One region of the Andreesenia angusta genome, then DNA from elsewhere that is predicted to be linked to it. Evidence: predicted binding sites of a transcription regulator. Region 1 holds the regulator's gene; the other holds the start of a gene.
The links. The regulator HrcA, encoded in region 1, represses chaperone genes, less so after heat shock. The targets are predictions, from matches to a motif close to ATTAGCACTCNATANTATNGAGTGCTAAT.
Positions count from the first base shown of each region.

Region 2: a site for HrcA is predicted at 2,491-2,519, ahead of EUAN_RS10030 (co-chaperone GroES). Genes of this name have one in related genera too.

Region 1 is NZ_MKIE01000003.1:175,705-186,708, reverse strand. It holds gene dnaK (molecular chaperone DnaK) at 1-652, opposite strand, end outside; gene grpE (nucleotide exchange factor GrpE) at 697-1,236, opposite strand; gene hrcA (heat-inducible transcriptional repressor HrcA) at 1,252-2,280, opposite strand; gene hemW (radical SAM family heme chaperone HemW) at 2,400-3,542, opposite strand; gene lepA (translation elongation factor 4) at 3,593-5,404, opposite strand; gene lepB (signal peptidase I) at 5,429-5,962, opposite strand; gene rpsT (30S ribosomal protein S20) at 6,134-6,397, shown strand; gene holA (DNA polymerase III subunit delta) at 6,440-7,477, opposite strand; gene EUAN_RS05410 (DNA internalization-related competence protein ComEC/Rec2) at 7,456-9,858, opposite strand; gene EUAN_RS05405 (prepilin-type N-terminal cleavage/methylation domain-containing protein) at 9,861-10,427, opposite strand; gene EUAN_RS05400 (prepilin-type N-terminal cleavage/methylation domain-containing protein) at 10,427-10,861, opposite strand; gene EUAN_RS05395 (DUF7305 domain-containing protein) at 10,878-11,004, opposite strand, start outside.
Region 2 is NZ_MKIE01000010.1:39,196-50,199, forward strand. It holds gene EUAN_RS10015 (ABC transporter permease) at 1-811, shown strand, start outside; gene EUAN_RS10020 (ABC transporter ATP-binding protein) at 812-1,603, shown strand; gene EUAN_RS10025 (DUF554 domain-containing protein) at 1,656-2,354, shown strand; gene EUAN_RS10030 (co-chaperone GroES) at 2,551-2,832, shown strand; gene groL (chaperonin GroEL) at 2,858-4,492, shown strand; purine riboswitch at 4,599-4,700, shown strand; gene guaA (glutamine-hydrolyzing GMP synthase) at 4,799-5,782, shown strand; gene EUAN_RS10045 (hypothetical protein) at 5,853-6,488, opposite strand; gene ndk (nucleoside-diphosphate kinase) at 6,623-7,045, shown strand; gene purC (phosphoribosylaminoimidazolesuccinocarboxamide synthase) at 7,046-7,762, shown strand; gene purH (bifunctional phosphoribosylaminoimidazolecarboxamide formyltransferase/IMP cyclohydrolase) at 7,788-9,320, shown strand; gene EUAN_RS10065 (response regulator transcription factor) at 9,361-10,056, shown strand; gene EUAN_RS10070 (sensor histidine kinase) at 10,077-11,004, shown strand, end outside.

The DNA of each region.
Region 1 (11,004 bases):
TCTTGAACTCTTCAGCTATATAGTCTACAAGCGCTTCGTCGAAGTCATCTCCACCTAAGTGGTTGTCTCCGCTTGTAGATATAACGTCGAAAACTCCGTCTCCTAGCTCTAGTATAGATACGTCGAAAGTACCTCCACCAAGGTCGAAAAGCATTATCTTGTGATTCTCTTCATCCTTGTCAAGCCCGTATGCAAGTGATGCCGCTGTAGGCTCGTTTATTATCCTCTGAACGTTTAGTCCAGCTATCTTTCCTGCGTCCTTTGTAGCCTGTCTCTGGCTGTCTGAGAAGTATGCAGGCACAGTTATAACTGCGTCTGTAACTGTCTCTCCTAGATAAGCTTCTGCATCGGCCTTCAGCTTTTGAAGTATCATCGCAGATATATCCTGTGGAGTGTAAGTCTTGTCTCCTATAGTCACTTTGTGGTCTGTTCCCATATGTCTCTTTATAGATATAACTGTTCCATCTGGATTTGTAACAGCCTGTCTCTTAGCTGTCTCTCCAACTAGTCTCTCTCCATCTTTTGTAAAAGCAACTACCGATGGAGTAGTTCTATTTCCCTCTGAGTTAGGTATTACTACCGGCTCTCCACCTTCCATAACTGAAACGCAAGAGTTAGTTGTACCCAAGTCTATTCCTATAATTTTGCCCATTGCAATTCCTCCTTGTGTTTTTATATACTCTGTTCTTGTATCCTCTATTTAGAAACAACTACCATGCTAGGCCTTACTACCTTGTCTTTTATCTTGTATCCCTTCTGGAAGACCTGCACCACTATGTCTGAATCGTGGTCTTCAGACTCCATCTGGGACACTGCATTGTGGTAGTTTGGATCAAACGGCTGATCTAGTGCCTCTATCTCCTCTAAGCCTTGGCTTTTAAGGGCCTCTATAAACTGGTTCTTTATCATCTCCACCCCTTGGTAGAAACCTTCGAAATCAGCCTCCTTTACCTCGAGCGCCCTTTCAAAGTTATCTATTACAGGCAGCAGTTCAGACACCATTCCCTCTACTGCGTAGTTTATAAGACTCTGCTTCTCTCTTTCAACTCGCTTCCTGTAGTTGTCGAAGTCCGCCTGAAGCCTGAGCTTGCTGTTTTGAGCTTCTTCCAGCTCTGCGCTTAGCTTTTCAAGCTCTGAGTTTTCCGGTGATTCCGTAGCCTCCACCGTCTCTTCTCCTTCTACCTCTGCTGTTTCCTCTTCTGACTCTATGATTTCCTCTTTTTCTATATCTGTCAATTAGATCCTCCTCCACTACTTTAGCAAGTATTGTTTTATTATCTGATTCAACTCCTGAGTGACCGACTTTATTATGGCCATTATCCTGAGATAGTCCATCCTAGTAGGCCCTATGACACCTATCTTGCCTATGGTGTTGCCGTCTATGCTGTAGACAGCAGTGATTATGCTACAGTCTTTCAGCTCTTCGTCGAGGTTCTCGCTGCCTATCTTGACTTCTAGATCACCTCTCGGAGCTCCGTCCATAAGCTTGAGGACTCTGTTCTTGTCCTCCATAAAGCCTAGAAAGCTCTTTATCTTCTCTATGTCACTGTACTCTGGGAAGTTCAGTATATTGGCTATCCCTTCAAGGTAGAGCTCTGCATCTTCAACAGACTTCATAGAGCCCTTCACCATCGGCAGTATTATGTCCACCATGGGATTCTGGTGCTTCAGGCTGTCCTCTGCCTTGATTCTGCCCTCCACTTCACTAAACCTAGAGCCCTTCAGCTTCGAGTTCAGGAAGTTATTTATGATAAAAAGCTGGTCTTCATCTATCTCTTCCTCTGTCCTGAATATCTCGTTCTGTATGGCTCCCGAGTCTGCGACCAGTATCACCATTATCCTGTGGCGGTCCAGCTTCACCACTTGGATTTTCTCTAAAACCGTATTGTCTGTCTGAGGCGCTAATGCTATAGATGTGTAGTTTGTGGTGTCTGACAGTATCTTGAGAGTCGTCTGGAGCAATTCCTCTATCCTGTTTACCTTCTTGTTTATATCCCGAACCATGGCCCCGTACTCGCTCATCTCTTGCTCTAGAAAAGGCAGCACTTCGTTTACATACAGCCTGTATCCCTGGTCGGAGGGAATCCTTCCAGCCGAGGTGTAGGGCTGAACTAGAAAGCCCAAGTCTTCCAAGTCCGACATCTCGTTTCTTATGGTAGCCGAGCTTACTCCCAGGTCGTAGTTTTTGGAAATAGTCCTTGACCCTACCGGCTCCCCTGTCATCACGTAATTGCGTATAATAGCATGCAGAACTTGCAGTTTCCTCTTATCAAGCGTCATATCTATCACATCCTATTGTCACCCTTATTAGCACTCGTCGCACATGAGTGCTAACTCTTTATGTATCTAAATTATCACTCCTTTCAGCTTTTGTCAATACCTCTGATGCATTTTTTTGTCTAAGGCAGCAGCTCTGCAAACAGCTGGTTTGAAAGGTCTCTCCCCATCTCTGTAAGCTTTATCCTGCCGCCGCCTAGCTCAAGCATGCCTCTCTTTTTAAACTCTGCCATTGTCTCTCCATACACACTATCTAGGCCTTTACCGTATCTCTTGTAAAAATCAGAATACAAGACTCCCTCATTAAGCCTAAGTCCCAGTATCATATACTCGGCCATCTCCATCTCTCTGTCTATCTCGTCTATGCTCTCGCTATCCACAGGTATCTCTCCTGCGTCAATAGCCCTGTAGTACTCCTCAAACCCAGATGTGTTGGAATACCTCTTTCCGCCTGTATTGGAAGCTGCTGAAAGCCCAAGTCCTATATACGGTCTGAGCTTCCAGTAGCCCAAGTTGTGGATGCACTCGTAGCCCGGCTTTGCGTAGTTGGATATCTCGTACTGCGCATACCCTCGCTCTTCAAGCAGCTTTGAAATGCCGTGGTACATCGCCCGCTCCTCGTCCTCGTCCGGAAGCTCCAGCATGTTTTTTTCCTCCAGCTCGTAGAGGCGAGTGCCTTCTTCAAGCTTCAAGCTGTAGTACGATATATGCTCGACTCCCAGCTCCATGACTTTGAGTACAGTCTCTTCTACATCTGCATATCGCTGATTTGGAAGCCCGAACATTATATCCAGGTTTATATTCTCTATACCGCACTCTCTGATAAGCGCTACAGTGCTGTATACATCTGCGGCGCTATGTGTCCTGCCTATAGCCTTCAGCAGCTTGTCGTTCAAGCTCTGCACTCCGAGGCTCACCCTGTTCACCCCGGAGCTTGCATAGTCTAGAAGCTTCTCTCTTGTGAAAGTAGCCGGGTTTCCCTCTATAGTTATCTCCTCTATATCCCTGTCTCCGTTTAAGTCTCTAAGCAGCTTCAGCACACTGGCTATGCTTTTAGAGGACACAGCTGTAGGCGTGCCACCTCCCAGAAATACAGTTCTTATACCCATTCTCTCTATCTCGCCTCTGTAGAGCGCTATTTCCTTTTCAAGGTGCGCCATATAGTCGCTCTCTTCAGCTTGACAAGCTACCGAGTTGAAGTCGCAGTAGTAGCATTTGCTCTTGCAAAACGGTATATGGATATATACACCTAGTTCTCCATGCAATATAATTCCCCCTATAAAAATACACACCTCTCGGTGTGTATTTGACTTTTTTAGTTTTCGTCGTACTTAAGCACTGTAAGGAAAGCCTCCTGTGGAACTTCCACATTTCCGACCTGCCTCATTCTCTTTTTTCCTTCTTTTTGCTTCTCTAGCAGCTTTTTCTTTCTAGAGATGTCTCCACCGTAGCACTTGGCAAGCACGTCTTTTCTAAGAGCCCTTACAGTCTCCCTGGCAACTACTTTTCCGCCTATTGACGCCTGTATAGGCACAGCGAATTGATGTCTAGGGATTACATCCTTGAGCTTCTCCACTATATGTCTTCCTCTTTCGTAGGCCTTAGAGTCATGAACTATTATAGAGAAGGCGTCTACAAGCTCTCCGTTTATCAGTATGTCCATCTTCACAAGCTTCGACTGCCTGTAACCCTTCAGCTCGTAGTCGAGCGAAGCATATCCCTTTGTCTTGGACTTAAGCGCGTCGAAGAAGTCGTATATTACCTCGTTCAGTGGTATCTCGTAGTGCATGCTGACCCTTGTCTGCTCAAGATACTCCATGTTCTTGAACTCCCCTCTTCTGTTCTGGCAGAGCTCCATTATGGCTCCGACATAATCTGTAGGGGTCATTATATTTACGTCCACTATAGGCTCTTCCATGTAGTCTATCTCTGTAGTCGGCGGAAGGTTGCTAGGATTCTGTATCATCAGCTCTTCTCCGTTGCTTTTCATAACCTTGTAGATCACACTAGGCGCTGTAGTCACTATGTTTAAGTCGAACTCACGCTCAAGCCTCTCCTGTATTATCTCCATATGGAGAAGTCCCAGGAATCCGCATCTGAATCCGAAACCTAGAGCAAGCGAGCTCTCCGCCTCGAAAGAAAGCGATGCGTCGTTTACCTGAAGCTTTTCAAGCGCCTCCCTTATGTCGTTGTACTCCTCACCCTCGGCTGGGTAGATACCGGAATAGACCATAGGCGTAACTTTCTTGTAGCCTGGAAGCGGCTCCGCTGTAGGGTTGGACTTCTCTGTTATAGTGTCTCCCACCCTTGCGTCCTTCACGTTCTTTATGCTGGCCGCCACATATCCAACATCTCCTGCCGAAAGCTCGTCCACCTCTATCTGCCTAGGCGAGAACACTCCGACTTCCACAACTTCAAACGACTTTCCAGTGGCCATCATCTTTACCTCTGTACCAGGCTTCAGCTTGCCCTCCATCACTCTTACAAGCGTCACAACTCCCTTGTAGTTGTCGTAGTAAGAGTCGAATATCATGGCCTTTAGTGGAAGTTCTGAATCGCCTTTAGGCGCTGGCACCTTCTCCACTATGCTCTCGAGCACGTCCTCTATGTTCAGTCCTTCTTTCGCAGATATAAGAGGCGCCTCTGAAGCGTCTAGACCTATCACGTCCTCTATTTCCTTCTTTATCTCGTCAGGCCTTGCACTTGGAAGGTCTATCTTGTTTATGACCGGTATTATCTCTAGGTCCTGATCAAGCGCCAAGTACACATTTGCAAGCGTCTGAGCCTCTATTCCCTGAGCTGCGTCTACCACCAGGATTGCCCCCTCGCAGGCCGCAAGGCTTCTTGAAACCTCGTAGTTGAAGTCCACATGTCCTGGGGTGTCTATAAGGTTCAGGAAGTACTCGTTTCCGTCCTTCGCCTTGTATACAAGCCTCGTAGTCTGAAGCTTTATAGTTATACCTCTTTCTCTCTCCAAGTCCATATTGTCCAAGAGTTGCTCCTGCATCTCCCTTGAAGTCAGCATGCCTGTCTTCTCTATAAGCCTGTCTGCAAGTGTAGACTTCCCGTGGTCTATATGTGCTATTATAGAGAAATTTCTAGTTCTCTCCTGTTTGCTAAGTGCCATAATCGTTCTCCAACTCCTCTTGTTCTATATTGTGCCTATCCTGTCAAATGGGAAATACCTGAAAGAAGCCTTTCCCTTTACTAGCTCTTCGTCTACTGTTCCAAGACTTCTGCTGTCTTTACTGGCTCTAAATTCCCTGTTGTCCCCAAGTACAAAGACCTGGCCTGCTGGAATCTCCCAGTGGTTTTGGTCGTATGCATCTGTGTAGGAATTTTCAGCTATATAGCCTTCCTCTATCGCCTCTCCATTCACATAGACTATTCCGTCATTTATATCGACTGTATCGCCTTCTACAGCTATAACCCTCTTTATATAGTCTTTCGTCTCGTCGTCAGGTGCCTGTAGCACAACTACATCTCCCACTTCTGGCTCTCCCACTATGTAGACTATCTTGTTCGTAAAGAGCCTATCATTCTCGTGCAGTGTCGGATACATAGAGCTTCCTATCACCTTTGTGCTGTTGAATAAAAATGTCTTTATGACAAGCGCTATCACCACAGCTACAAGTATACTCTTGACCCAGTCCCACAGTTCACTTCTAAATTTTCCTGAATTCATGGTGCTTCCTCCCCCTATCTTTTAAAGCCTGTAATATTATAACACTTTTATCTACAATATTAAAGCAGGTTAAGGCTACAACTACTCTATATTTTGCGCACTTTCTCCTTGCTTTTTTTATTTCTTCGTGATAGAATTACCTTTGTTAATGTATTAGGGAGGTGATGATCAGTGGCAAATATCAAGTCAGCTATGAAGAGAATCGACGTTATAAACAAGAAGACAGCTGTTAACAAATCTAGAAAAACTGAAATCAAAACTTATATAAATAAATTTAACAGTGCTTTAGAGAACGGTAACATAGAAGAAGCTAAGGCTATGCTTAAAGTAGTGGAGAAGAAACTTTCTCGTGCAGGTATCAAGAACACTCTACACAAGAATGCAGCTTCTAGAAAAGTTAGTCGTCTAGCTAAGAAATTAAATAAGGCTGTTTAGTCGATCAAAAAAACTTCGGTATATACCGAAGTTTTTATTTTTTTACCGCGACATCGCAAGAAGCAGTCTCTCTATTCCAAGTCGCTCGTCTACAGCGCTCGTCTTTATATTCCTATCAAGCTCAAGCGCAAGTTCTAGAGCAGAGACTATCTTTCCAGGCCCGAAGGCCTTCGTCTGGGCTATAAGCTTGTTTATCACAAAGTCAAACTTTATCCCAGTCACATCTTTCAACGTCTTTTGGCTGTATCCACGGCCCATATACTCCGAAGTCAGTAGTAGAAGCCTCAACTGCCTTATCACCATATAGATTATCTTCTGGGTCGGAATCCCCAAGCTGATTATGTCGTCCAGAGTATCTAGCGACTTGTCCACTCGACTTTCACCTAGAAGCTCCACCAGCTTGAATATATTGCTCTGCACAGACTTGGTCACTACACTGTTTATGTCCTCGCTCTCTATTCTATCCCTTTCGCCTACATAGGAAACCAGCTTCTCTATCTCATGCTCTATGTCGTTTAGAGTCGTCTCGGACTCCTTGTCCAGATATCCGCTGTACTGTATAAATTCGTTTATGCAGCTTCTAGATATATTCTTTACAGCCTTTATACACTTGCTCTGTATAAAGCTTGTGAGCTCTCCTTCCTTGAGCCTGTTTAGCTCCACCACTCCGCCGGCCTTGCCAATTTCCTTGATTATCTTTCTTCTGCTGTCCACTTTCTCGGCATTCACCACCAGCAGCAGTATGCTGGAGCTTCCTAGTGTTTTCAGATAAGTTATGAAACTCTCCTCTTCCGAGCTGTCTCCCTCTTTTTTCTTCGAAAGAGTCTTCCAGTCTTCCACTACGACTATCTTTTTCTCGGCCATAAAGGGGAGTGTCTCGTTTGCATTTTTTATGTCCTCGAATCCTGTCTCAGCTCCATTCATATAGATGTAGTTGAGGCTCTCAAAGCTCTCGTCTATATACTTGCCCTTCAGCTTTCGAAGCACCGAGTCCATAAGGTATTTCTCACGCCCGTATAAAAGGTATACTGGCTTTATCTGACTTCTCTCTATCTCGCCTAAAAACTCTCTGTAGTCCAATCTAAATCCTCCAGTTGCTCTTCTCTATTTTTAGCTCTTCTCTTCACGTCGTAGATCATCCATATCCAGATAATCGACTGGATCGCAGTAGCGGTCAGTTTCCAACGGTGCCTGAGAACGCTCTCCAAAATTCCAGGCTTTTTCTCAAGGTACTCCCAGACCTCAATCATATCTCTGCCTAAAGTCAATTTTACCATACCAGACTCGTCGTTTCTATATATCTCTGATCCGAGTTTATCGTATCTATTTAAGACATCCTTGTTCGGATGGCCAAAGCTGTTTTTCCCGACTTGAAATATGGCTATCTCTGGGTTTACAGCCTCTAGAAATCTCTCGGTGGATGAAGTGGCACTTCCATGGTGAGGGACTTTAATCATATCCACGTCTCTTATAAGCCCAAGCTCGCTAAGCCCCATTTCCCTTTCGGACTCTATATCTCCCGTAAAGAGCGCTGTGTTTCCGTAGGATTCAAGCAGTACCACTAGAGAGCTGTTGTTCTCTCCAGCTTTCAGGTCGCTCTCTTTAGGCGGAATAAACACCATCCTGTTTTCCGCGTCCAACCTAAGCTCCTCTACGTTTTCAACCACGCTGACTCTAGTTCCATTTGCATTCGCCTTTTCCAAGAGCTCGAGGTATAGCTCGTTTTCAGGGCTTTCATAGCCTATGATTATTTCCTTTACCTCTATGTGGTCCATGACATATAGAAAGCCCTTCATATGGTCTGCGTCAAAGTGGGAGACTATGAATCCGTCAAGCTCGTCTACTCCGTGCTTCAGAAGGTACGGATAGACCACATGCTCCCCCACGTCATAGTCGGAATACACAGAGCCCCCTGAGTCCACCATATAGTTCTTCCCCGAAACCTCTATATGCGCGCAGTCCCCCTGCCCTACATCTATAAAACTTATATAGGATTGCTCCACAGGAGTTGACAGCATTATTCCAGCTGATAGGACAGTGTAGGATACAAACACAGTCATGGTCTTTCTCCCAAAACGTTCCACGTCTATGATTTCTGCAAGCACTAGCAGGATAATGTAGAAAACCATCATAGCCAGAAGCTCTGGAGACTTTGCGTATATTGGGTTGTGCTGGCTTTCCAGAATATCCATAATCCAACTTGAAGAAGCCATAATCATATCTATAATACCCCCAAACAGCAAGGCCAGACTTGCACTTAGTCCATACAGACTCAGAAGTCCAAAGGACAGAAGTAGCGCAAGCGAAAGAAGAGGCGCCACCGCGAGGTTTGTAAATAGCGATACAAGCGGAATCGTATTAAAGTAGTACATATTCAGAGGAAGCAGCCCAAGGAATATCCCGAAAAGCGACTTCAGCTTCTTCCCTCTAAAAACAGACAGAGCAATCACCCCTGCAAAGGAAAGTTGGTACCCCAAACTAAGCGCCCAGAGAGGCTTCGCTACAAGCATCGAAAGCCCTGCGAAGGCCACGGTGTTCAACGCATCTCTCCGCCTGTGCAGCAGCTTTGAAAGAATTAGAAGGCTTATCATGATGCCCGCCCTTATGGACGAGACAGGGCTTCCTATCAGAGCTATGTATACCCATATAAGAGCTATGCCCATGAATTCGGCCAGTCTCTTGTGAAATTCGAGCAGACTTCTAAAACAGTGAAACAGCGCCCCGAACACAATCCCTATATGAAGCCCCGACACTGCAATCATATGCCCAAGCCCCAGATCCCTTATCCTTTCGAGCGAAAGCTCCTCTATATAGCCTGAGTCTCCAAGCACCATGGACTTGAGTATGCCCTGATACTCTGAACTCACCGAGCTTTCCAGAACCTTCTCCACATAATTCCTGAACTTAAGGCTCGCCCGCTCCACATAGTTTAAGCTGCCCTTTTCAATCACCTCTATATCTTTGGCGCTGGCCACCATATTGCCGTATACATAGAGGCTTCTGTAATAGTCCCTTGAGCTGAACAGCTTGGGGTTTCTGCTTTCGCCTATGGCCTTCAGCTCTCCGCTTGCATTCAAGACGTCCCCGACATTTAAGCCTATGTTTTCGTAGAATGTAAGTGCCAGCTTCTCCCTATTTTCAAGGTCTTCAACTATATAGCGCTCGTATTCTTCGTCGGATATCTTCTGTCTCAGCACTTTTACCTCTATTTCCACATCTTCTCCAAAGCCGTCTTCCCGTCCATGCATGTAGTCTGTGTTGAAAAAAAGCCCTCCCATTAAAAGGGAGAGCATAAGCACAAGTGTGTATAAAGTTTTGTTTAGGAGAATTCTGGCACCGAGAAATGCGGCCCCAATCATCCCCAAGAGATAGATATAAGTATCTTCTTGTATATCATAGTTGTAGTCTAGATATATTCCGATTATATACGCTATCCATAGGGATAGAAATGGTTTTTTCAAGGCTATTCTCCTTTGAATTCTATTATTATAGGCAATCCTTCTCCTGATGATATTTCGCCATTTAGAGGGTATACCGCCGTCTCTACTTCATAGCTATTTCCGCTTTCTTCACCTACTACTTTTATCTTTATAGCTACTGTTTCATTTTTTTCTTTTATTCTTTCAATGCTTGATTTTTCAAAGTTTATTCCATTGTTATCCCCAAGCTGAGTCGATGGTGTAGGGCTTTTACCTACGTATATCTTTAATCCCGTTTCTTCAATAGCTATATATTTAATTTTTTCTAATCTATTAGACTCACTAGGGATTTTATCCACTAAATAAATTTCATCCACTGATTCAGTTTGATTTGATCCTTCGTACCTTATCTCGTCTACCATCACAGTTGAGATATTCCGTACATTCTGCTGTATATCCCTTCTAGATATTCCGCTGTTAAAAGTCTTATTCCCAAAGCCAAGCACTGAAAATGCCACGGGAATTATTATGGAAACTATCGCTATAGTTATTATTACCTCTAAGAGTGTTAATCCCTTTTTATTTAGGTGTTTTTTTAATGTTTTTTTCATTAAGACTCGTCCTTTTTAGCTTCTGGCGTTTTAGGGATAAAGGTGGTCAGCTTTTCCATACTGCCCTTTTTCCCATTTTGAACAGCTATCGTCAAATTGAATCCATTTAAATCAGCATCCTCAAAATAATAGTTAAAGCCTTTCCCCTCGGGTATGGAATCTTCTATATTTCCAACATTATCTTTTTTTACTCCATCAAGCAAAACAAGTTTATCCTCCAATTCACTTTCTGTATACGATTCGGATTCTGAGTAAACCTGCTCCAGTATATCCGAAGCCCCAAGTACTGCCTCCGACTTCCCTCCAAAAGAAGCTATAGATACAAAGCCATTTCCAAAGAGGCTCAAGAAGGCTGTGACTATTATGCCGAGTATAGCTATTGATATTATAACTTCAACAAGAGTCATCCCTTTTTCACTCTTAAGTATTCTCATATTTTTGTCCTCCAGACTATTCTTTGCTCCAGACTTTTTTTGACTTGTCTATAGTCGTTCCGCCAGATTCTCCTTCAAAACCATCATATTCAATATCTGTTCCAATTAGTGGATTGTTTCCTAGGCTTTTGGCTGAACCGTTC
Region 2 (11,004 bases), on a different contig from region 1:
CTTTCCAGACCTTTCAGTTGATGGCAGCTTCCCTTTGGGAGCTGCTGTCACAGCTTATTGCCTTGTAAACGGGGTGGACCCTTACTTGGCGCTTCTTTACGCCACGCTAGCAGGCGCGGCTGCAGGTGCAGTTACGGGAATACTTCATGTAAAGCTTGGAATTTCCAACCTGCTCTCCGGTATACTCGTGATGACGGGGCTTTACTCTATAAACCTAAAGGTGATGGGAAGGCCAAATATACCGCTTTTTAACGTGGAGACCATATTTTCAAGTGGAGTTTCACCGCTTATCGTGATTGCGATAGTGGCCATAGGATCTAAGTTCGTGCTGGACTGGTACTTTTCAACCAAGGCCGGATTTATGCTAAAGGCAACTGGAGACAATCCACAGCTAGTTACTACGCTTGGTGTAGACATAGGGAAGATGAAGATAGTAGGAGTAATGATCTCAAATGCCATAGTTGCGCTTTCTGGTTCTGTGCTGGCTCAAAGGCAGACTTACTCAGATGCCCAGATGGGAGTGGGAATTGTGGTAATGGGCCTTGCGTCTATAATAGTTGGAGAATCGCTTTTCAGAAAGATTGGCTTTGTCAAAGCGACTACAGCTGTGATTGTAGGATCCATAATATACAGAGCGGCGATAGCGGCTGCACTCAGGACAAATCTAGAGCCTACGGATCTTAAGCTTGTGACGGCTATAATAGTAATCATATTCCTTGGGATAAACAACAAGGGAAGCATAGTTAAAAACTGGGCTTTAGGTATTTTCAGCAAAGACGGCTCTTTGGCTTCGGAAAAGGAGGTGGGGTAGATGCTTTCGGTAAAGAATCTGCAAAAGACCTTTAACAGGGGGACTGTGAACCAGAACACCATCTACAGAGGTCTTTCTCTAGATGTGGACGAGGGAGATTTCATAACCATAATAGGAAGTAACGGCGCTGGAAAATCTACTCTGCTAAATGTAATCTCCGGGGTTATACCGCTTGACGCTGGAAGGATAGTGCTTGACGGAGTAGATATAACCAGATACCCAGAGTACAAGAGAACTAGGGATATAGCCAGGGTGTTCCAAAACCCGTCTTTCGGAGTTGCGCCTTCCATGACTATACTGGAGAACATGTCTATGGCGTACAACAAGGGAAAGACCTACGGGCTTGGAAGGGCAGTAAACAAGAAAAACATAGATGTATTCAAGGAGATGCTCTCGGGGCTTGAGCTTGGGCTAGAGAATAAGCTGCACGACAAGGTCGGTCTGCTTTCGGGAGGACAGAGACAGTCGCTCTCGCTTATAATGGCGACTATGCTTCATCCAAAACTGCTCTTGCTAGACGAGCATACGGCGGCCCTCGACCCTAAGACATCTGCCAAGATAATAGACATCACAAACGAGCTTGTGACAGAGAACAAGATAACCACTATGATGGTTACACACGATCTAAACCACGTCACAAGCCTTGGAAACAGGGTTATAATGATGCACTCTGGAGAGGTAATACTGGACATAAGAGGCAAGGAGAAGAAGGAGCTGACTATAGAGAAGCTCTTGAACCACTTCGACAATGCCCATGTAATGCTCTCCGACAGAACTCTGCTTTCGACATAGAAAATAAATTATTTTTATAATAGAGCGTCACCTTCAAGGGGCGCTTTTTATAATGGAAAGGGAGATAGCGATGATGACAGGAAATATAGCCAATATGGCAGCCATAATAATAGGGACGGCTGTGGGCATGCTGTTTAAGAAACTGATAAAGCCCTCGTACAGCGAGACAATAATGGCCGGAATGGGGATAGTGGCCCTTGTGATGGGGATAATGAATGTGATGGAGACCCAGAATCTGCTGGTTTCAGTCGTAAGCATAGTGTTTGGAAGCTTCGTGGGAGAAGTTGCACAGATAGACAAGAAGATAGAGTCTTTCGGAAGTTATATAGGAAGCAAGTTCCAATCAGAAGGCGAGAACAGTTTTGCAAAGGGGTTTGTAAGCGCATCTCTTATCTACTGCATAGGGGCGATGGCTATACTTGGTTCGATAGAGAGCGGCCTTAAGGGGACTCACAGCATACTCTACACCAAATCTGTTATGGACGGTGTAACGGCCATAGTTTTCACATCTACGCTAGGCATAGGAGTCGGATTTTCCGCCATCTCTGTATTTGTATACCAGGGAGCCATAATACTGCTTGCTGGGCAGCTGGGATCTTTTTTCACAGAGCCCCTTATAGCGGAACTCACCGCTGTCGGAGGAATAATGATAGTGGCCATAGGGCTTAACATACTGGAGCTTAAAAAGATAAAGGTGGCAAATATGCTGCCGGCGCTACTCGGGCCGGTGATTTATTTTATGGTGAAATAGTAAAAAAACTTGAGAAAAACAGAGTATCGTGGGTATAAATGAACTTGGATACAAATAAAACTTGAAAAAAGCCGGAAATAATTTAAAAAAAAGCTTGATTCATCTGACCGTATTGAGTAACATTAGAGATGTCGGGATTAGCACTCTGTAGAGTTGAGTGCTAACAAAATGAAAAAACATATAGGGAGGGTTTAAATTGAGTATAAGACCACTAGGAGACAGAGTAGTTATAAAAAAAGCGATAGCAGAAGAAAAGACTAAAAGTGGAATAGTACTGCCAGGTTCGGCTAAAGAGAAGCCACAGATGGCGGAAGTAGTGGCTATAGGATCTGGAGTTGAGAACGACGAGAAGACTAAGGGCCAGCTGAGCGTTGGAGACAAGGTGCTTTTCTCTCAATATGCCGGTTCAGAAGTGAAGATGGACGGAGAAGAGTACACTGTACTTAAGATAGCGGATATACTTGCAGTTATAGAGTAAAAACAAAAAAATAGGGGTGATATAAATGGCTAAAGACATAAAATTCGGAGAAGACGCACGTCGTGCGATGGAAAGAGGTATAAACAAACTAGCAGACACTGTGAAAGTTACACTGGGACCTAAGGGTAGAAATGTGGCGCTAGACAAGAAATTCGGAGCTCCGCTTATAACTAACGACGGAGTTACTATAGCTAGGGAGATAGAGCTAGAAGACGCTTTTGAAAACATGGGAGCGCAACTAGTGAAGGAAGTCTCTACAAAGACAAACGACGTGGCCGGAGACGGAACTACTACAGCTACGCTTCTTGCTCAGGCTATAATAAGAGAAGGACTTAAAAACGTGGCGGCAGGGGCAAACCCAATGATACTCAGAAAGGGTATATCTAAGGCGGTAGACGCAGTTGTAGACGAGATAAAGGCGCTTTCTAAGACTGTAGACAGCAAGGAGTCTATAGCTCAGGTTGCGGCGATTTCGGCTGCCGACTCTGAGATAGGGACACTTATAGCTGAAGCTATGGACAAAGTTGGAAAAGACGGGGTCATAACTGTAGAGGAGTCTAAGTCTATGGGAACTACGCTAGACGTGGTTGAAGGTATGCAGTTTGACAGAGGATACCTATCACCTTATATGGTGAGCGACACTGAGAAGATGGTTTCGGAGCTTGACAACCCTTATATCCTTATAACAGACAAGAAGATAAACAACATCCAGGACGTGCTTCCAGTGCTAGAGGAGATAGTTCAGCAAGGAAAGTCACTGCTTATAATAGCTGACGATGTGGAAGGAGAGGCGCTTGCAACTCTAGTTGTGAACAAGCTTAGAGGGACTTTCAACTGCGTGGCTGTAAAGGCTCCAGGATTTGGAGACAGAAGAAAAGAGATGCTTAGAGATATAGCTGTGCTTACAGGCGGAGAAGTGATATCTGAAGAGCTTGGATACGACATAAAGGAAGCCAACATAAACATGCTTGGTAGAGCTCAAAGCGTTAAGATAGACAAGGAAAACACTGTTATAGTAAATGGAGCAGGCTCGGAGTCTGACATCCAGGACAGAATCAACCAGATAAAGGTTCAGCTTGAATCTACTACTTCTGAGTTTGACTCAGAGAAGCTTCAAGAGAGACTTGCAAAGCTTTCAGGCGGAGTGGCGGTTATCCAAGTAGGGGCTGCTACGGAGACTGAGCTTAAAGAGAGAAAGCTTAGAATAGAGGACGCACTGGCTGCTACTAGAGCCGCTGTGGAAGAGGGAATAGTTTCAGGTGGAGGAACAGCGCTTCTAAACGCTGTGCCAGCTGTAGAGAAACTTCTGGAAAACCTAGAAGGCGACGAGAAGACGGGAGCAGCTATAATCTACAAGGCGCTTGAAGAGCCGGTTAGACAGATAGCGGAGAACGCAGGTCTTGAAGGGTCTATAATAGTTGAAAAAGTTAAGTCGAGCGAAGCCGGAGTGGGATTTGACGCACTTAACGAAAAGTATGTGAATATGATAGAGGCGGGAATAGTGGACCCTACTAAGGTAACTAGATCGGCGCTTCAGAATGCGGCATCTGTTGCGGCCATGGTGCTTACGACAGAATCTGCTGTAACTGACATAAAAGAAGAGAACGAAGGAATGGGTGGAATGCCAGGAGGAATGGGCGGAATGCCACCTATGATGTAATAGCTTGAAAGTGTGGGAAATTCAGTATTTCCCGCACTTTTTCTTTTTAAAAAAATTCATGGTGTATTGACATGAGTACACTTTTTAGTATACAATCTATGTATTAAAAGAATACTTGATTTCAACTCATATATACCCTGTGATATGGACGGGGAGTCTCTACCGAACAGCCGTTAACTGTTTGACTATGAGTGGACCAGGCGTTGCGTGTTTGATGGCCAATGCACTTCCACTCGGAGGTGCTTTTTTTATGCATTTTCCGAGGTCGAGAGGTTCATATACATTCAAAGGAGGAAATGACTGAAGATGAATAAGGACATACGTAGTAAAATTGAGGAAAATTGGAACGCGGAAGAGTTCGCTAAGGAAACTATAGAGGCTATAAAAGAGCAGATCGGCGACGGAAAAGCGATATGCGCTCTTTCAGGAGGAGTAGACTCATCTGTATCGGCTGTGCTAGTTCACAAGGCGATAGGATCTAATTTGACTTGCATATTTGTAGACCATGGTCTTATGAGAAAAGACGAGGGAGACCAGGTAGAGGAAATATTCAAGAATACCTTTGATATGAATCTTATAAGAGTAAACGCGCAAGAGAGATTCCTAGGAAAGCTTGCTGGAGTTAAGGACCCAGAGCAGAAGAGAAAGATAATCGGAGAAGAGTTCATAAGAGTGTTTGAAGAAGAGAAGGCCAAAATAGGCAAGATAGACTTCCTTGTTCAGGGAACTATTTATCCAGATATAGTTGAGAGTATGACAGACAGCGGAGAAGTTATAAAGAGCCATCACAATGTTGGAGGACTTCCAGAAGATGTTGACTTTGAGCTTGTAGAGCCTGTAAAAGCGCTTTACAAATACGAGGTAAGAGAAGTTGGAAGAGTGCTAGGAATAGCAGACAAGCTTGTAGACAGACAGCCTTTCCCAGGTCCAGGACTTGGAGTTAGAGTTGTTGGAGATATAACAAAAGAAAAACTGGATATACTGAGAGAAGCAGACTGGATATTCAGAGAAGAGATAGAGGCAGCAGGACTCAACAAGGAAATATGGCAGTACTTTGCCACTATACTTGACATAAAGAGTGTTGGAATGACAAACGAGAAGAGAACTTATGGATACCCTGTAGTGCTTAGAGCTATATACACTAAAGACGCCATGACAGCTGAGTTTGCAAAGATTCCTCACGAGTTGCTAGACAAGATTGCAAAGAGAATAGTTCACGAAGTTGAAGAAATAAACAGAGTGCTTTACGACGTGACTTCTAAGCCACCAGCAACTATAGAGTTTGAGTAAAATTTAATCAGGAAGCTTGACTTTTTAGTCATATATATAAAGGTGTCGAATTATATCGACACCTACTTTTTTATATTTTTTTGGGATCTACTATGAAGTAGGAAGGATAGTCTGTGCTTGAATTTAGGTTGTGAACGGCGAAAAAGTACAGTGTTTCAGACTTTGGAATCTCGGGAGACTTGATTTTTTGGAGACCTCTTTTTTCAAGCAGGAAAACATCCGAGCTTTGGGGAAAGTTTGCATCTATTGAACCGGATGAAAGCTCTGTCAGGAAGTAGATAGAGAAAGCTTGATCGGCTTCGAGGTTTTCAAGCAGCGATTCGGCACTCTCTAGAAGCGATAGGTCAAAGAGCTTTTTTTCTTCAGCGACGTATTCATCTAGCTTTATTTTGAATATATCTGACTTTGAGTCATAAGACGCGTTGTGAGATTTTCCGCTTTCTGTGTCCACTACCTCTAGAGACAGATTCGAAATAGACCCGTCTCTGTCGGCTGTAAGCTCAAACCTATTCAGCATAGGAGACTTAAGTTTTCCAGCGGAAGATATGTAATCGAACAGCTCCACAAGGCTGATCTCGTCATAGCGGGACTCCGAGATATGCGACTTTGGATCGAAAGGCTCTTTGCTTTTTCTGTCGCCAGAGCAAGAAGCTAGTACGAGCAAAGCAGAAAAAACTAGGAATATGTATCTGTACTTGGCTTTCAAAGTGAATCCCCCCAGTTGATTTTGGCATAAAACTATAACTTTAATTATACAATACGGTCTAAGCTAAAGACAGTTTAAAATTATGAATTTTTTAGCGACTAAATGGGTATATATATTCTTAATGATTAATAATTATGGAGAAGGTGATTGACTTGGAAAGAACACTTGTGATTGTAAAGCCTGACGGCGTCGAGCGAGGGCTTGTCGGAGATATAATCTCGAGATACGAAAGAAAGAACTTGAAAATAACCTACTGTAATATGACTAGGGCAGATGAGGGAATACTGGCTAAGCACTACAGCGAGCACGTTGGAAAGGACTTCTACAACAGGCTTATAGACTACATGCAGCGTGGAGACATAGTTGTGATGGTGCTAGAAGGGGAGAACGCGATAGATGCAGTCAGAAAGATAAACGGAAAGACAAACCCGATAGAGGCTGAGAACGGAAGTATAAGAGGCGACTATGCCTTTATAAAAGAGGAAAACTTGGTTCACGCTTCGGATTCTAAGGAATCTGCAGAAAGGGAAATAAAGATTTGGACAGGAGAGGTTTAGATGAAGAGATTAGATATATATATAGAGGGAAAGACCAAGATAATATACAATACAGAGGACCCAGACAAGGCAATAATGAGGTACAAAGACGACATAACTGCCTTTAACGGAGCGAAGAAGGACGTATTTGAGGAAAAAGGGAGAATAAACAACAAGATATCTGCGAAGATATTCAACTACCTAGAGAGCAAAGGGAATATAAGGACTCACTTTGTGTACCGCTTAGACGATGAGCATGTGCTTGTAGAGAAGACAGAGATGATCCCTGTAGAGATAATAGTCAGAAACAGGGCTGCGGGGGCGCTTTTGAAAAAGGCCGAGTTCGTGGAAGAAGGGGATGAGCTTTCGACTCCTATACTTGAATTTCATATAAAGGACGACGAAAACAAGGATCCTGAGGTGAGCGCTGAGCATCTAGTCGAGCAGAGAATTTTAAGCGAAAACGAAGTAGAGAATATAAAGAGGATCTCGAACAAGGTGAACAATATGCTCAAGCTCTACTTTGAAGAGATAGGGCTGGACATAATAGACTTCAAGCTGGAGTTTGGAAGAAAAGGTCAGGAGCTGCTGCTTGCGGACGAGATAACTCCAGACACTTGCAGGCTTTGGGATATGAACACAGGAGAAAAGTACGACAAGGACATCTTTAGAGAAGGAAACGGGGATGTGCTTTTAGGATACAGGGAAGTACTTAAGAGGATGGAGAGCAAAAAATAAGACTATTTAAAGGAGTGGCTTAAGGTTGAAGAGAGCTTTGATAAGTGTTTCAGACAAGACAGGCGTTGTGGACTTTGCCAGAGGACTGGCAGATATGGGATGGGAGCTGATTTCTACAGGGGGGACTTACAAGGAACTTCTAAAGGAAGGCGTAGACGTAGTGGAAGTCTCAAGTGTGACGGGATTCCCGGAGGCTTTTGACGGAAGAGTCAAGACGCTCCACCCTGCTGTGCACGGGGGGATTCTATACAGAAGAGACAATGACGACGACGTCAAAACTATAGCTGAAATGAATATCGGGAGCATAGACATGGTGGTCGTAAACCTATATCCTTTCAAGGAGGTCTACGAGCGGGAAGGCTCGACGACTGAGGATATAATAGAGAACATAGACATAGGAGGCCCAACGCTTGTAAGGGCTGCGAGCAAGAACTACAGGCATGTCACGATAGTGGTGGAGCCGGAAGACTACTCAAGAGTGCTAGGCGAGCTTAGAGCGAGCGGGGAAACTTCTCTAGACACAAGGGTCGAGATGGCCAAGAAGGCATTTTCCCATACTGCATACTATGACTCCATGATAGCGTCTTATTTCAACGAGGTGACAGGAGACAAGTTTCCTGAAAGACTGCTAGTGCCTTACAGCAAGAAGTCTGACCTTAGGTACGGGGAAAACCCTCACCAGGAAGGAGCACTGTATGTAGAGTCGCTGGGGAAACCTTCGGGAATGGCTTCACTGGTCCAGCATAACGGGAAAGAACTTTCCTACAACAACATAAACGACCTGAATGAAGGGCTTGACCTTGTAAGGGAGTTCGAAGAGCCTACAGCTGTTGCCATAAAGCATGGGAATCCATGCGGTGTTGCAAGCGACAAGAGCTTAGAGGCTGCTTTTGCAAAGGCATACGAGTCTGACAGCCAGTCTATATACGGCGGGATAGTTATATTCAACAGAGAAGTAGGCGCAGAGCTTGCGGAAACTCTATCCAAGATATTTCTAGAAGTCATAGTGGCGCCTTCCTACTCAGAGGAAGCGCTTCGCATACTCTCTCAAAAGCCGAACGTGAGAGTGCTGGAACAACCTGAGGCATCAAAGCCTCTGACAAGCTCTCGAAACCTCAAGAGCGTATCAGGCGGGCTGCTGGTGCAAGACAAGGACACGCAGCTGCTTGGAGAAAAGCTTATATGTGTGACCGAGGCCAAGCCTGATAAATCCACAGAAGAGGACCTCTTGTTTGCGTGGAAGGTGGTAAAGGCCACAAAATCAAATGCCGTAGTTGTGGCGAAAAACAAGACTACAGTTGCTGTGGGGCCTGGACAGGTGAGCAGGATATGGGCGCTTGAAAATGCCGTAAAACAAGGCAGAGAAGGGGTTCAGGGAGCTGTGCTTGCATCGGATGCCTTCTTTCCTTTTGGGGACTGCGTAGAGCTTGCGGCCAAGTCGGGGATAGTCTCTATAATCCAGCCTGGCGGAGCAAAAAAAGACAGCGAGTCTATAGAGCTCGCCGACAAGCACGGCATATCCATGGTATTTACAGGGATAAGACATTTCAAACACTGATTTATAGGGCGGATATAATCCGCCCTTTTTTAGATAAGGGGTGATAGACTTGAAGATACTTTTAGTGGAAGACGAATCGAAGCTTTCTGAAGTTGTGAAGTCGTTTCTGGAAGCAGAAAACTATGAAGTTGCCCAGGCCTACGATGGGATAGAGGCAGTCGAGCTGTTTGAAAGAGAGGAAGTGCAGCTTGTGATACTCGACCTAATGCTTCCGAAGCTCTCAGGGGAGGAAGTCTGCAGAAAGATAAGAAGCCAGTCAAACGTACCCATAATAATGGTGACTGCAAAGGTGGAAGAGGAAGAGCGAATAGAAGGGCTGTCCATAGGGGCCGATGACTATGTAATAAAGCCGTTTAGCGTGAAAGAGCTTGTGCAGAGAGTGAAGACGCTTCTCAGAAGAAGCTACAGCGACGGACCCAAGGCTGAGAAGTACAGCTTTAACGACGGAGACTTGGAGATAGACCTGAGCGCAGGGATAGTGCTTAAAGACGGAATTGACGCAGGACTCACTGGGAGCGAACTAAAGGTGCTGAAGACCTTCCTGGCCAATTTGGGGAGTATACTCAGCAGAGACCAGCTAATAGAGAAGTCCTTCGGATACGACTATGACGGAAACGACAGGACTGTGGATGCTCATATAAAGAATATAAGGCATAAAATAGAGGACAATCCCAAGGAGCCTGAGTATATACTGACCGTGTACGGCATGGGGTACAGGTTCGGTGTGAAGAGATGAGGCGGAGCATATTTGCGAAATTGACAATCAGCTTTTTCTTTTTCTCTGCGCTTATAATAGGCTTTATGTGGCTGACTTCAAGTGCTGTGCTTGACAGGGAGTTCCAGTCCTACCTTTCGGAAGTGAAAACATCGGAGGTAGAGGAGGCTTTCGAGGAGATAGCGGAGATGTATAGTTCAGAAGATGGTTTCTCTACAGAGGAGCTGAGGGATATAAGGCGGATTTCCAACAGGAGAGGCTATTCCATAGATATAGTGGATCAGGACGGAGAGTCTCTTGTGAGTGATAGCGGCGAAAAAGGCGGGTTTCAAGGGGGAAAACTGCTAGATGGAGAGTTAAAAGAGATGGAGTTTCCCCTTGAGATGGAAGGCGGAAGCGGAACTGTGACTATAGGGTTCAAAGACGGACTTGGCTTGAAAGCTGAAGACCTGGTGTTTAAAAGCGCTATGAGAAAATCGCTTGGATTTGCAGGCGTATTTCTCCTGCTGCTCTCAATCGTGATAAGCTATTTTTTTTCAAGGAAAATATCAAGCCCGATAAGAAAGGTAAAGCTTGTGGCTGAGCGCATAAAAGAGGGCGAGTGGTCTCACAAATACCTAAGCTCTAAGTCTGACCCCAAAGAGATATACGAGCTTTCAGAGGCTATAGACCAAATGGCGATGACTTTGAAAGCTCAGGAAGATATGAGGAAGAAACTTGTATCAGATATGGCCCATGAGCTGAGAACGCCCATAGCTGTGCTGAAAAGTCATCTCGAAGCCATGATAGAGGGGGTTTGGGAAGTCAGCACGGAGCGTCTGCAAGACCTTTATGTGGAGGTTGACATGGTGAATGAACTTGTAAATAGGCTCAAGGATATACATACGCTAGAGGGTGGAAGTCAGACTCTGAACCTTGAAGTGGTGAGCTTGCCGGAAGAGCTGTGGTCTGTAGTGAATCCGCTGACTC